2 regions of the Neobacillus sp. NPDC093182 genome follow, and region 1 is predicted to be linked to the other one. Evidence: riboswitches for the same ligand, from Rfam matches in the RefSeq annotation. Region 1 holds a riboswitch; the other holds the start of a gene.

What was found. A riboswitch is a leader RNA that binds a small molecule or an ion and turns the genes downstream of it on or off. The one in region 1 is predicted to bind cobalamin.
Region 2: another riboswitch for cobalamin. It lies ahead of metE (5-methyltetrahydropteroyltriglutamate--homocysteine S-methyltransferase); the one in region 1 lies ahead of ACIQAA_RS27755 (energy-coupling factor ABC transporter permease).

What each region holds. Positions count from the first base shown of each region.
Region 1 covers NZ_JBIVOI010000020.1:82,897-88,506, forward strand. The annotation lists gene ACIQAA_RS27740 (energy-coupling factor ABC transporter ATP-binding protein) at 1-265, opposite strand, end outside; gene cbiQ (cobalt ECF transporter T component CbiQ) at 293-1,075, opposite strand; gene ACIQAA_RS27750 (energy-coupling factor ABC transporter substrate-binding protein) at 1,094-1,375, opposite strand; gene ACIQAA_RS27755 (energy-coupling factor ABC transporter permease) at 1,377-2,045, opposite strand; cobalamin riboswitch at 2,295-2,488, opposite strand; gene ACIQAA_RS27760 (M20/M25/M40 family metallo-hydrolase) at 2,861-3,535, opposite strand; gene ACIQAA_RS27765 (hydrolase) at 3,787-4,134, opposite strand; gene ACIQAA_RS27770 (DUF4367 domain-containing protein) at 4,684-5,088, opposite strand.
Region 2 covers NZ_JBIVOI010000017.1:8,590-14,199, reverse strand. The annotation lists gene metE (5-methyltetrahydropteroyltriglutamate--homocysteine S-methyltransferase) at 1-1,608, opposite strand, end outside; cobalamin riboswitch at 1,785-1,965, opposite strand; cobalamin riboswitch at 2,113-2,290, shown strand; gene ACIQAA_RS25565 (ribonucleoside-diphosphate reductase subunit alpha) at 2,427-4,736, shown strand; gene ACIQAA_RS25560 (ribonucleotide-diphosphate reductase subunit beta) at 4,764-5,610, shown strand, end outside.

The DNA.
Region 1 (5,610 bases):
GGAACACAATACCGACTTGCTGCCTTAATTGCTGAATCTCTTTCCGTTTATAGGTCAACTTCTTTCCATTGTATAAAATGCTGCCACTTGTTGGCTTTAATATTCCGTTCATAAGAAGAAATAGTGTCGATTTCCCAGCGCCATTGTTCCCTAATAAGGCTATTTTCTTCCCTTTTTCAATGGAAAGATTTATCTGATTCAATGCCATTGTTCCATCAGCATATTGATAAGAAACATGTTCAAACGTTAATATTTGTTCACTCACTCTACATACTTCCTTTTCATTGTTCTTTCATGATTTTGTCATAGTTTCTATCAAGAAAAGTGTTACAAACGAAATAAAAATAATGACAAAATGCCCTCGCTTATAGCCCAATGATAAATCCACATCATACAAATGTTCATCTCCACCTCGACTATCAATTGTGATTTGAAGCTCTTTTGCTGCGTGCATCGATTTTATGAAAAGGCTGACAATAAGCTGTGCTACGCTGGAAAACCAGCTTCTATAATTTTGATAGCCAAGCCTGCTAGATTGTGCAATATAAATTTCATTCATCTTTTCCAATAAAACAAAGATAAATCGATACGTAATCCCGATTAATTCTACAAAAACGGTGGGTAGTTTTACTTTTTTTAATATCCACATTAATTGATTAAGAGGAGTTGATAAAACAAGAAAATATAAACAGCTCACACTTGCTAATATAGTTGTAGCTAGTTCGTATGATTGTTGGATACTATTTGAGCTAATATAGATTTGCCATGAACCTATTTTAGCCATCCAAAGCACCTCAAGATCTTCTTGATAATTAGGTGCAATGGAAAATAGTATGGCAACCAAGCTTGTCATTAAGAATATAAAAGGGACGAAAAGAAGTTTCAAATATGCAATAAACGGGATTTTCGCCTTGAATAGCACCAAAATACTCATGACAGTAAAGGTAAAACAAGCCACCGAAATATTTTTTGAAAGAATTGTAAAAAAGAGAAAGATCAGCGCAAGGATGACCTTCTCAACGGGATGAACATCTTTTAATCCGCTGATATAAGCATAATCATCAATTTTTATCATAGTTTTCACTTCATTCTGCTATTGTTTGGATGAAGAATACTTTTTTCTAGCTTTTCCATATCCAATTACATAGCCGATGATGATGGCTCCGAGAGCCGCTTGTAACGAGAATAGTAAACTTTCAATCTCTCCACTTGGTGGTTCCCATATGGCATTAAACCAAGGCTCATAGTCAGGTGCTACTTCGGTAATCACTTCCTCCGCTTGCCCATCTGCCCCACCAAATTCAGCATTTTTTAAAAAAATCAAAGGAATAATTGCTAATAGAATCACGAATAAAAATAATACTCCATTTCTCATGTTACCTTGCCTCCTTCAGTGTAGGTAATTGATTTAATTCTGTCATATTATATTTTTGGAGTAAGTTCATCACAATAACCGTAAGTAAGCCTTCACTAATCGCTAAAGGTACTTGTGTAAAAGCAAAGATACTAGCAAACTTTACAAATGAAGCCACGAATCCACCTATCTCAGCAGGGAAAGCTAAAGCTAATTGAACCGATGTCACTAAATATGTCCCCAAATCCCCTAACATTGCAGCTAAAAAGACTGAAACGGCGACGGATACATTCATTTTTCTTCCACACTTGTATATTCCGTAAGAAAGGAAAGGTCCAACGACAGCCATTGAAAATGCATTCGCGCCTAAAGTAGTAATTCCACCATGTGCTAACAATAGTGATTGAAATAAAAGGACTATTGTTCCTAAAACACTCATCGCCGTTGGACCAAATAAAATTGACCCCAATCCTACACCCGTTGGATGGGAACAACTACCTGTCACTGAAGGAATTTTCAACGCAGATAATACGAATGCAAATGCACCAGACAGACCTAGGATTGATTTCAATTCAGGATTTTCTTTTAATTTCTTCGTAATCGATCGTATTCCAACGGCAACAAATGGAATGGTGATCCCCCACCAAAAAACAGCCCAACCCAATGGTAGAAATCCTTCCATAATATGCATCGCATAGGCTGGACGATAAGAATTCGTCCAAAAATAGCTTGCTAAACCTAACAGTACAACAAATGAAAACCATAATGATCTTTTTTTCACTTTAAACTTACCTCCATCGTTAAAATAGTGACCAAACTAAAAAGAGCATTTAAACCTGGTGGGTTTAAATGCTCACAAAAAACACTGGTATGTTCTGCTTTATTAATAAAAAAGCATACTTCCGTCTCCGTAAACACATCCCTATATCCCGTAGGTCACGTCGTACTTTCTAAACAGGCAGGTCTCCTGACTTACCATCGATGCTCCTTGCGTCTTCCCACTTTAAAATAAAGCAGTGACATTGTGCAAGTCGCTCCGGATTACAGTGGCGGGTACCGTGTCGGACTTTCACCGAACTTCCCTATTAAGCTATACATTCTTACATGCATAACACCTGTTTAAAATATGTATATGATTTTCTTTATATTACATTAACAGACTCTTGCTGTCTACCATATTTTCTTGTTACCAAATTTACAAAAAGAAGCCGCTCATCAATTTGAGCAGCTTGTTAAATAAACTATGAAGTGACCAATAAATCAATGTGACCAAAGCGTGACCAAAGAAGAAATTTTGACTTGTTTGCCCACTAATTTTCTCCTTTTCTAACTTCATTAAAAATCCTCAATAACCCTTATATTTCAAGGTTGGCGGGACTGTGTGGGAATAGAACCCACCAGACGCACATAAAAAACGTGCCGGTACCGTCCAAAATTTGGAAGGATCCTGGCACTTTTATCGGCAAAAAAGAGGGGTGCTATGCGATCCCTCCTTTACCTATCTATTCAGATCAATTCCAAAAACGAACAGATCGTTAAGATCCCTTTATCAAAATTTTCTAAGTTAAAATGTTCATTTGGAGCATGGAGATTTTCATCTGGCAGCCCGAATCCCATTAAGACAACTGGAGTATTTAAGGTATGGTTGAAATCCGATACAATCGGAATGGAGCCTCCTTCTCTTTTATAAACAGGTGCTTTTCCATAAACCTGTTCATAAGCTTCAGCCGCTTTTTGAATCATCGGATCATCGATTGGGGTTAAGAAGGGATTACCTGTAACATGAAGTGTTACTTTTACCGTGCATCCTTTTGGTGCTTGTTCTTCCAAATGCTTTTTGATTAAGCCCTGGATTTTTTCTGGATTTTGATTATTGACTAGACGGCAAGTGATTTTGGCGTGTGCCTCGTTAGGAATGACGGTTTTTGTACCTTCCCCCTGAAATCCGCCCCATATGCCGTTTAATTCTAATGTTGGCCGGGAACTGATTTTCTCAGGATAAGGATAATTTGTTTCCCCTCCCGTTAATTCCGTTAAGCCTAACTGTTTTTTTAGCTTTTCTTCATTAAAGCCCAGTGCTTTAATTTGTTCCTTCTCAAATTCTGTCAATTCTAGAACATTATCGTAGAACTGATCAATATTTACCTTTCCGTTTGCATCATGAAGAGTAGAATTAGACAATCAACTCTGAAAAAGGATGAGAGTTTCTTGAACGTATTAAAGTGACTGGTACCACAAGATTGTATCAAGGAAATTAAGACCGTTTGCTGGACTAAGCTTTTTCCTTATAATTCTTTAATATTCAATTAAAGCTTTATTATTCAAAAAAACGCAGCCAATTTCCCAAGGTATGGGACTGACTGCGTTTACTTCTTTTTGTAAGTAAATCACCATTTAGCCATTTAATATCATTCCGAGAGGTTCTAGTAAGATTAAAAGCTTTTGTGCTGAATAGTTGCACTATCTTCATTTAGAATTCCCATTTTTCTAATATGAGCTCGGGTTTTCTCATCACCTAAGTCATAAAGCATCGTATAGGTCCATAATATTCGCTGGTCATATTCCCTATTTTGAGGCTGATGATGATATCCAAGATAAGGAATATGTGATCGAAAATAACTTTCCCAATCTGTTTCATCCATTCGATTAAAAAGTCGTTCAAGGAAATTTACTTGAGATTCTGTCGCTTCAATTTTAAAATCCCACTCTCCCTCGTAAGGTCCTCTGAATATTTCATTAGATTGAATATTGATATAGTAACTTTGTTTTTGTCCATCCATTCGATCATCTCCTATCTTTATGGATGTTTACCACAACTTTCAATGTTTTAAACATTTTCATACCTTCAAGTAATACCTCAATGGTTATCAACCATCGATATTGGATGGTTCTTTTTTGTATGTTAAACCACAGTGGAGACTGCACTTTTTCCTGCTTGAAATTCCAAGCAGTCAGGGCTTCACCTCAATTTTCGCCAATATAACCTTTGCTGCTTCTACAAGGAGTACGGCCGTTCCTTTTCTTCACCAAACTCGCCTGGAGCTGTCAATCTCCTTAAAGCTTTCTCCGACCTCAAGTAGCGGTAAGTATGATCACTGTGATCACCATTACACCATTGGGAATATGCAAGAAATGAATAAAGCCTTGCATATTTTCGGCTTATTAATAATTTTTGATATTCAACCAAACAACTATTTGTTTAAGTGTATTTTTTTACAAAATCATTACAGGAATATTGTGCATTAAAGAAAAAGCGATTGCTTTTAACTCACAATCGCCATCATCCCTTTAATACGAGGGTGATATACCCCCTTTATTGGAAAAGCCCATTACTTTTCAATCATAGACAGCAATACTTTTTCCATTTCTTCTTTTGTCAATACTTCTGCAAACATAACAATTTTGTAACCTTTTTCTGGAACAGTAACCCGCATACCACCCCTGAAACTAGCACTCTCATCATTAGAGGAAACATAATCAAACTGAACTCCATTTAAAGAATAGGTTTCGGATTTTTCAAAAGGACCAGCCTCTTGCATTTCCTCCATAATATCTTTTTGATTTATTTTCTGCTGGTTTGTCCAAAACACAAACTCCCCATCACTATAATTTAATGAAACTACTGGTTCCTTAGCTTCATTTTCGATAGAGTAGTTTTCGTCAACTTGTATATATCCTTCAGGTATATATGTTGGTTTTGTAATGGTAAAGCTAAATTTTGCGTACTGCTGCACTTCCTTTAGAGCAAATTTATCTGTGTATGATTGCTGTAATTCTCCAAGTTGGTTTAATCTCTTTGCTTCTCCGGAATTAGGCTCTCTACTTTCTTTTCGTACCTCACTCCATATTTCGGTTTCTTCATTAATTAATTGAACATAATTGTTGAACTCTTCTTCTGTTAAATTCTCTTTAGCAATTGCTAAAAAACTACATTTGGCTTAAATTTTTTTAACTTTTTTCAAAATAAAAAAACCGTCTTAAAAAGAAACGGTCTAAGGGGATTATCGAGTCTTTCAATTATATCCTAAGTTTTTGGTAACCCAATGCCAAGAGTGTTGGTAATTAGGAAATTGTCACCCCTTGCATTAAAATATGCATAACCTTTGATTTATGATTTATTATCTTCTCTGTTGTAATTAAATACCTTATAACACTAAACTGCCCTTTAGTAAAAAACACTGGTTAATCAAGCTAAAAATATAATGTTTTTTTTACTCTTATTTTTGGCGAAGATATTAATCTCGCTTTAGCAGTCC
Region 2 (5,610 bases), on a different contig from region 1:
TGGAGATGTCCACTCGACGTCACCATAAATAATCGGCGGTTTCACACAACGTGACCCATATGATACCACCCAGGCTTTTTCTGTAAAAGCAAAACCTTTGAGCTTTTCACCAAAGTACTCTACCATATCGGTTCGCTCAAATTCACCATGCACGAAAACATCAAGGCCAATTTCTTCCTGAATTTGAATCCAGCGTGCGGTTTCACTTTTCAAAAACTCAGCATATTTCAAGTCGGTAATTTCTTTTTTACGCCATGCAGTACGCGTTCTTTTTACTTGATCGGATTGAGGGAAGCTTCCAATCGTTGTGGTTGGAAAATCCGGTAATTGTAAAGCTTCTTTTTGTAAAGATTGACGTTCTTTAAAGGGCATTGGACGTGTAAAATGCTCTGGCTTGACTTGTAATAAAAGCTCCTTCACACGTGGATTTTTCCTTCCCTCATGCTGCTCTAAGGCTTGAATTGCCACTATACTTTGTGACACACTTTTACTTCCAGACCAGTTCTCGTCTGAAACGAAGGATGTTATATGCGTTAACTCGATGATTTTCTCATCGGCAAAGGATAATGCGTTTAGTAATGTCTTGTCCAGAGTCTTTTCAGATTTAGTTGTGACAGGTACATGCTGTAAACTGCAAGAAGATTGAACCCACGCTTCATTTACGCCGCTTAAGGATAAAATAGCTTTGGTCATCATTGCTTTTTCAGCCAAACTTGCCCGCCAAATATCACGCCCATTTATGATACCAATCCCTAATATTTTATCTTGTGGGAAACCGTATTTACGGAGTGAAGCCATATTCTGATCAGCACCATGAATAAAATCAAGCCCAACTCCAGCGACAGGTAATTGTATGAGGTCTTCATACGCTGATAGTCCTTCAAAATAGGTTTGTAACATCAGTTTCGCTGCAGGTACTTCTTCTGCTAATTGTTTATAAATTTGTTGAACTAGTTTGATATCTTCAGGTGCTAGTGAAAGGACTAATGCTGGTTCTTCCACTTGTATCCACTGTGCTCCTGCATCTACAAGTTGTTGGAGTACTTGAACATAAAGAGGTAAGAGTCTTAAAATAAATGATGCTTTTGATATCGAATCGTAGCCTTTAGATAATTGTACAAAAGTATAGGGACCTATAATGGTTGGTTTTGTAATTAGACCTAGTTCAAACTTCGCTTCTAAAAAATAATCTAAAATGTAGTTTTGAGTTAATTTTAGTGGCTTGCCTTCATACTCAGGTACAATGTAGTGGTAGTTTGTATTAAACCATTTTGTCATTTCAGAAGCCACAACATCGTTTGCTCCACGTGCCATTGCGTAATAAGTTGTAAGATTTACCTTTTCACCAGTCCAATTATAACGGGCTGGAATTAAACCGAACATGGTCGCAAGGTCCAGCATACGGTCATAAAAGGTAAAATCTCCAACCGTAAGTATGTCTAATCCTAAGGATTGCTGATGCTTCAAATGATTTAAACGAATGGTCTTCATCTCAAAGATAAACGCTTCCTCTGATTTTTCACCCTTCCAAAAAGATTCCACACAACGTTTCCACTCTCGATTACCACCAATGTAGGGGTACCCAATGGCTGTACTAGCTAATTTCATTTACGATTCCTCCTTTTCATTTACATATATCCAAATACAAAAAAGCCATCTCCAGGAACCGGAAATGGCTATACAATCAAGTTAAAGGTATGTTTAAAAATCTTGCATAAACAATACAACTCATAACTCGTTTGTCGTACAAATGAATGTCACCACCTATTTCCACGTAGGTATCTGGTGTGTACTACAAATTGGCAGGTCTCCTGGCTCATCATCAATGTTCATCACACCTTCCCATCAAAAGACAGTGGTATTTGTGATTCACTCCGAATTACAGTTGCGGGACAGCGACGGATTTGCACCGTTCTTCCCTATTAAGCCAAGCCTCAGCTTGGCACCAATTCTTACACGATATGTAATTGCCAATTAATATAACATATAAAAAATCGTTCGTACACAATTTTCTGAGAATTATTTTTGTTATTGTCAAAGTGAAAATAGTATATTATAGTTGAACATATACAATATTTAGTAGTGAGCAATAAATCAAAACACTAAATATAGAAAATAACCAATATAAATGGTGTCTATATAGACTTAATAGGGAATCTGGTGAGAATCCAGAACTGTACCCGCAACTGTAAGTGCTGACGAAATAATCATATCCACTGTCTACGGACGGGAAGGGATTAGAGTAGGGAGAAGCACAAGTCAGGAGACCTGCCATTTCTATTACGTATTATCTTCTTCGGGAGCTGGGAAGATATAACGAGGGTATACCTACTATTACAGTGAATGAGCCTGTATGATAGATTAATCCACGTTATCAAACCCATCTTCATAGATGGGTTTTTTGTCGTTTCACTCACGAAGTCATTATGAAAAGAAATGAGGAATTTGGTATGGCAGTAAACAGTGTTTATTCAGACAAGGATTCGGTTTTGGCGGCAGTGAAAAAAGCTTCTGAAAAATATAATCTGAACACAAATGAATTAGTTGAAAAGATCGCTAATCTTGAAGACTCTTCCATATATGAACAATCCCTTTTTTATGCATTAAATCAAATTTCAATGAGCGATCCAAACTGGACCTTTCTAGCAGCAAATCTTTATTTACAGGAACTTTATCAAAATGCGTCAAGCAGCAGGGGATACGAGCCGGAAGAAAAATACGGAGGTTTTTACACGCTGATTGCTGAATTAACAAAAATAGGAATCTATTCCGAGGATCTATTACATGACTATTCAAAAGAAGAGATTGATACACTAGGCGCAGTAATTACATCAGAACGGGACAATTTGTTTAATTATATAGGGCTGTTCTTACTAGCAGATCGTTATTTGGCGAAAGATTACGAAGGAAAACTATACGAGTTACCTCAAGAACGGTTTATGGTCATCGCCATGACATTAATGAGAAAAGAACAAAAAGGAAACAGGTTAAACCTTGTAAAAGAAGCATATTGGGCACTTAGCAACTTGTATATGACCGTTGCAACACCAACTCTATCAAATGCCGGAAAAAGCTTTGGGCAGCTCTCTTCCTGTTTTATTGATACAGTGGACGATTCTTTAGATGGAATTTATTTGAACAATTGGGATTTTGCTAGATTAAGTAAAGACGGTGGCGGGCTAGGTGTTTACCTAGGCAAGGTACGTGCCTTAGGTTCAGATATCAAGAAATTTAAAGGTAATTCCTCTGGGGTGGTTCCATGGATTCGGCTTATTAATGATACGGCTGTGAGTGTCGACCAATTGGGCCAAAGGCAGGGAGCAATCGCCGTTTATTTAGATGTATTTCATAAAGATATTATGAATGGCTTTTTAGACTTAAAGACAAATAACGGTGACGAAAGACGAAAGGCTCATGATATTTTTACGGGTGTTTCCATACCTGACTTGTTTATGAAGAAATTAGAAGAAGTAGATGAAAACGGTCGAAGTGTTGGAGAATGGCACACCTTTTGTCCTCATCAAGTAAAACAAATAATGGGGTGGAAGGACCAAGACGGGAATCCCCTGGGCTTGGAAGATTTTTATGACGAGTGTGATGTAAAGTTTTTTACAGAAAAGTATGAAGAAGCAGTAAAACATCCTTTTCTTCCTCGAAAAACTTATCGGGCGATGGATATAATGGCAAGGATTATGATTTCTCAATTAGAAACCGGTACGCCATATATGTTTTATCGGGATGAAGTCAATCGTCAAAATCCAAACAAACATGCAAGAGGATATGGATGTGCGTCGATTTTTTGCAGTAATTTGTGTACAGAGATCACGCAAAATATGTCTGCCACCACGATTGTTAAAGAATATAAGGATGAAGAAGGAAATATTGTCATTGTTCGTAAACCTGGGGACTTTGTTGTCTGCAATCTATCATCTATTAATCTGCCGAAAGCTGTAAAAGGGAATGTACTAGAAAGATTGGTTTCAATCCAAATGAGAATGCTAGACAATGTAATTGATCTTAATACCATTTCAGTGGGACAAGCGGAAGTCACTAATAAGCAATACCGTCCTGTAGGCTTAGGTACGTTTGGCTGGCATCACCTCCTTGCGTTAGAAGGCATCTTTTGGGAGTCTGATGAAGCAGTTGAATATGCAGATCGTTTATATGAGGATATTGCTTACCTTACCATTCGTTCTTCTATGGAATTAGCAAAGGAAAAAGGCAGTTATCCAAAATTTGAAGGTTCAGAATGGCAGTCAGGCCAGTATTTTGAGCGCAAAGGATATAAAACAAATCGTTGGAACCAACTGATGGAAGATATTACAAAGTATGGGGTTCGAAATGGCTGGATGATGGCGATTGCTCCAAACTCATCCACAGCAAAGATTGGCGGTTCAACAGATGGGATTGACCCTTTGTATGCAGTCGAATACGCGGAGGAGAAGAAAAATTTCAAATTTAAAGTAACGGCACCCGATTTGGACCATAACAGTTACAATTTTTATCGACGAACTCGTCATGCGTTGGATCAAACATGGAGTATTAGGCAAAATGCCGCCAGACAGCGCCATATCGACCAATCGATTAGTTTCAATCTCTATGTTCGTCATGATATTAAAGCGGTAGAGTTATTAAATCTTCATAGGGAAGCATGGAGGCAGGGCTTAAAGACGACTTATTACATAAGAAGTACTTCTCAATCGGAGATAGAAGAATGTGAAGCATGTCAAAGTTAGCAGAGAAGAATGGAGGAAGTTTATTTCATGATTCATACACCATTAACCAAAATACAATTACTCAATCCTGACTTTCCAAACAAATCCACCGGAATCATAAATGGAAAGTCATCGGGAATCCTTAACTGGAATGATATTGCCTATCCAAAAATGTACGATTTATATCAAACTCTATTATCAAATTTTTGGAAACCGCAGGAAATCAATATGCAGGATGATATAAAACAATGGGATTCCCTTAGTAATCAAGAAAAAGATGTGTTTCTGCGTATTAATACGCAGCTAGCTTCTCTTGATAGCCTGCAGACACCAACCATGAGTCAAGTAATGGATTATGTGAGTGACTCTAGTTTTAAAGCGATCTTTGCTGTTATTTCACAACAAGAAGCTGTTCATAATGAATCATATTCGTATATACTAAGCTCGCTTATTCCCATTGGCGAACAAAATGAACGATTTAATCAAGCAAAAAGTGATCACATCGTCCAAAAACGAAATCAACTTATTTTAGATGCCTATGAGGAATTTAGACAAAATCCAACGCCGCAAACGTTGTTCAAGTTATGTGTAAACTCCATTAACCTAGAGGGGATTTATTTTTACGCCGGTTTTGCCTTTTTCTATCATTTAGCACGTCAGCAAAAAATGCTGAAAACAAGTACAATGATTAGTTATATTCAACGGGATGAAATGCAGCATGCCTACTTTATTGCTCAATTCATTCGAATCCTTTTAACAGAAAATCCGGAGCTTCATACAGACGAAAATATTAACTATATCTACCAAACGATTAACGAAGCGGTTGAGCTGGAAAAAGAGTGGGCTCACTATATTTTAGCTGAAATCAAAGGAATCGATTTAGAGGAATTTGAAG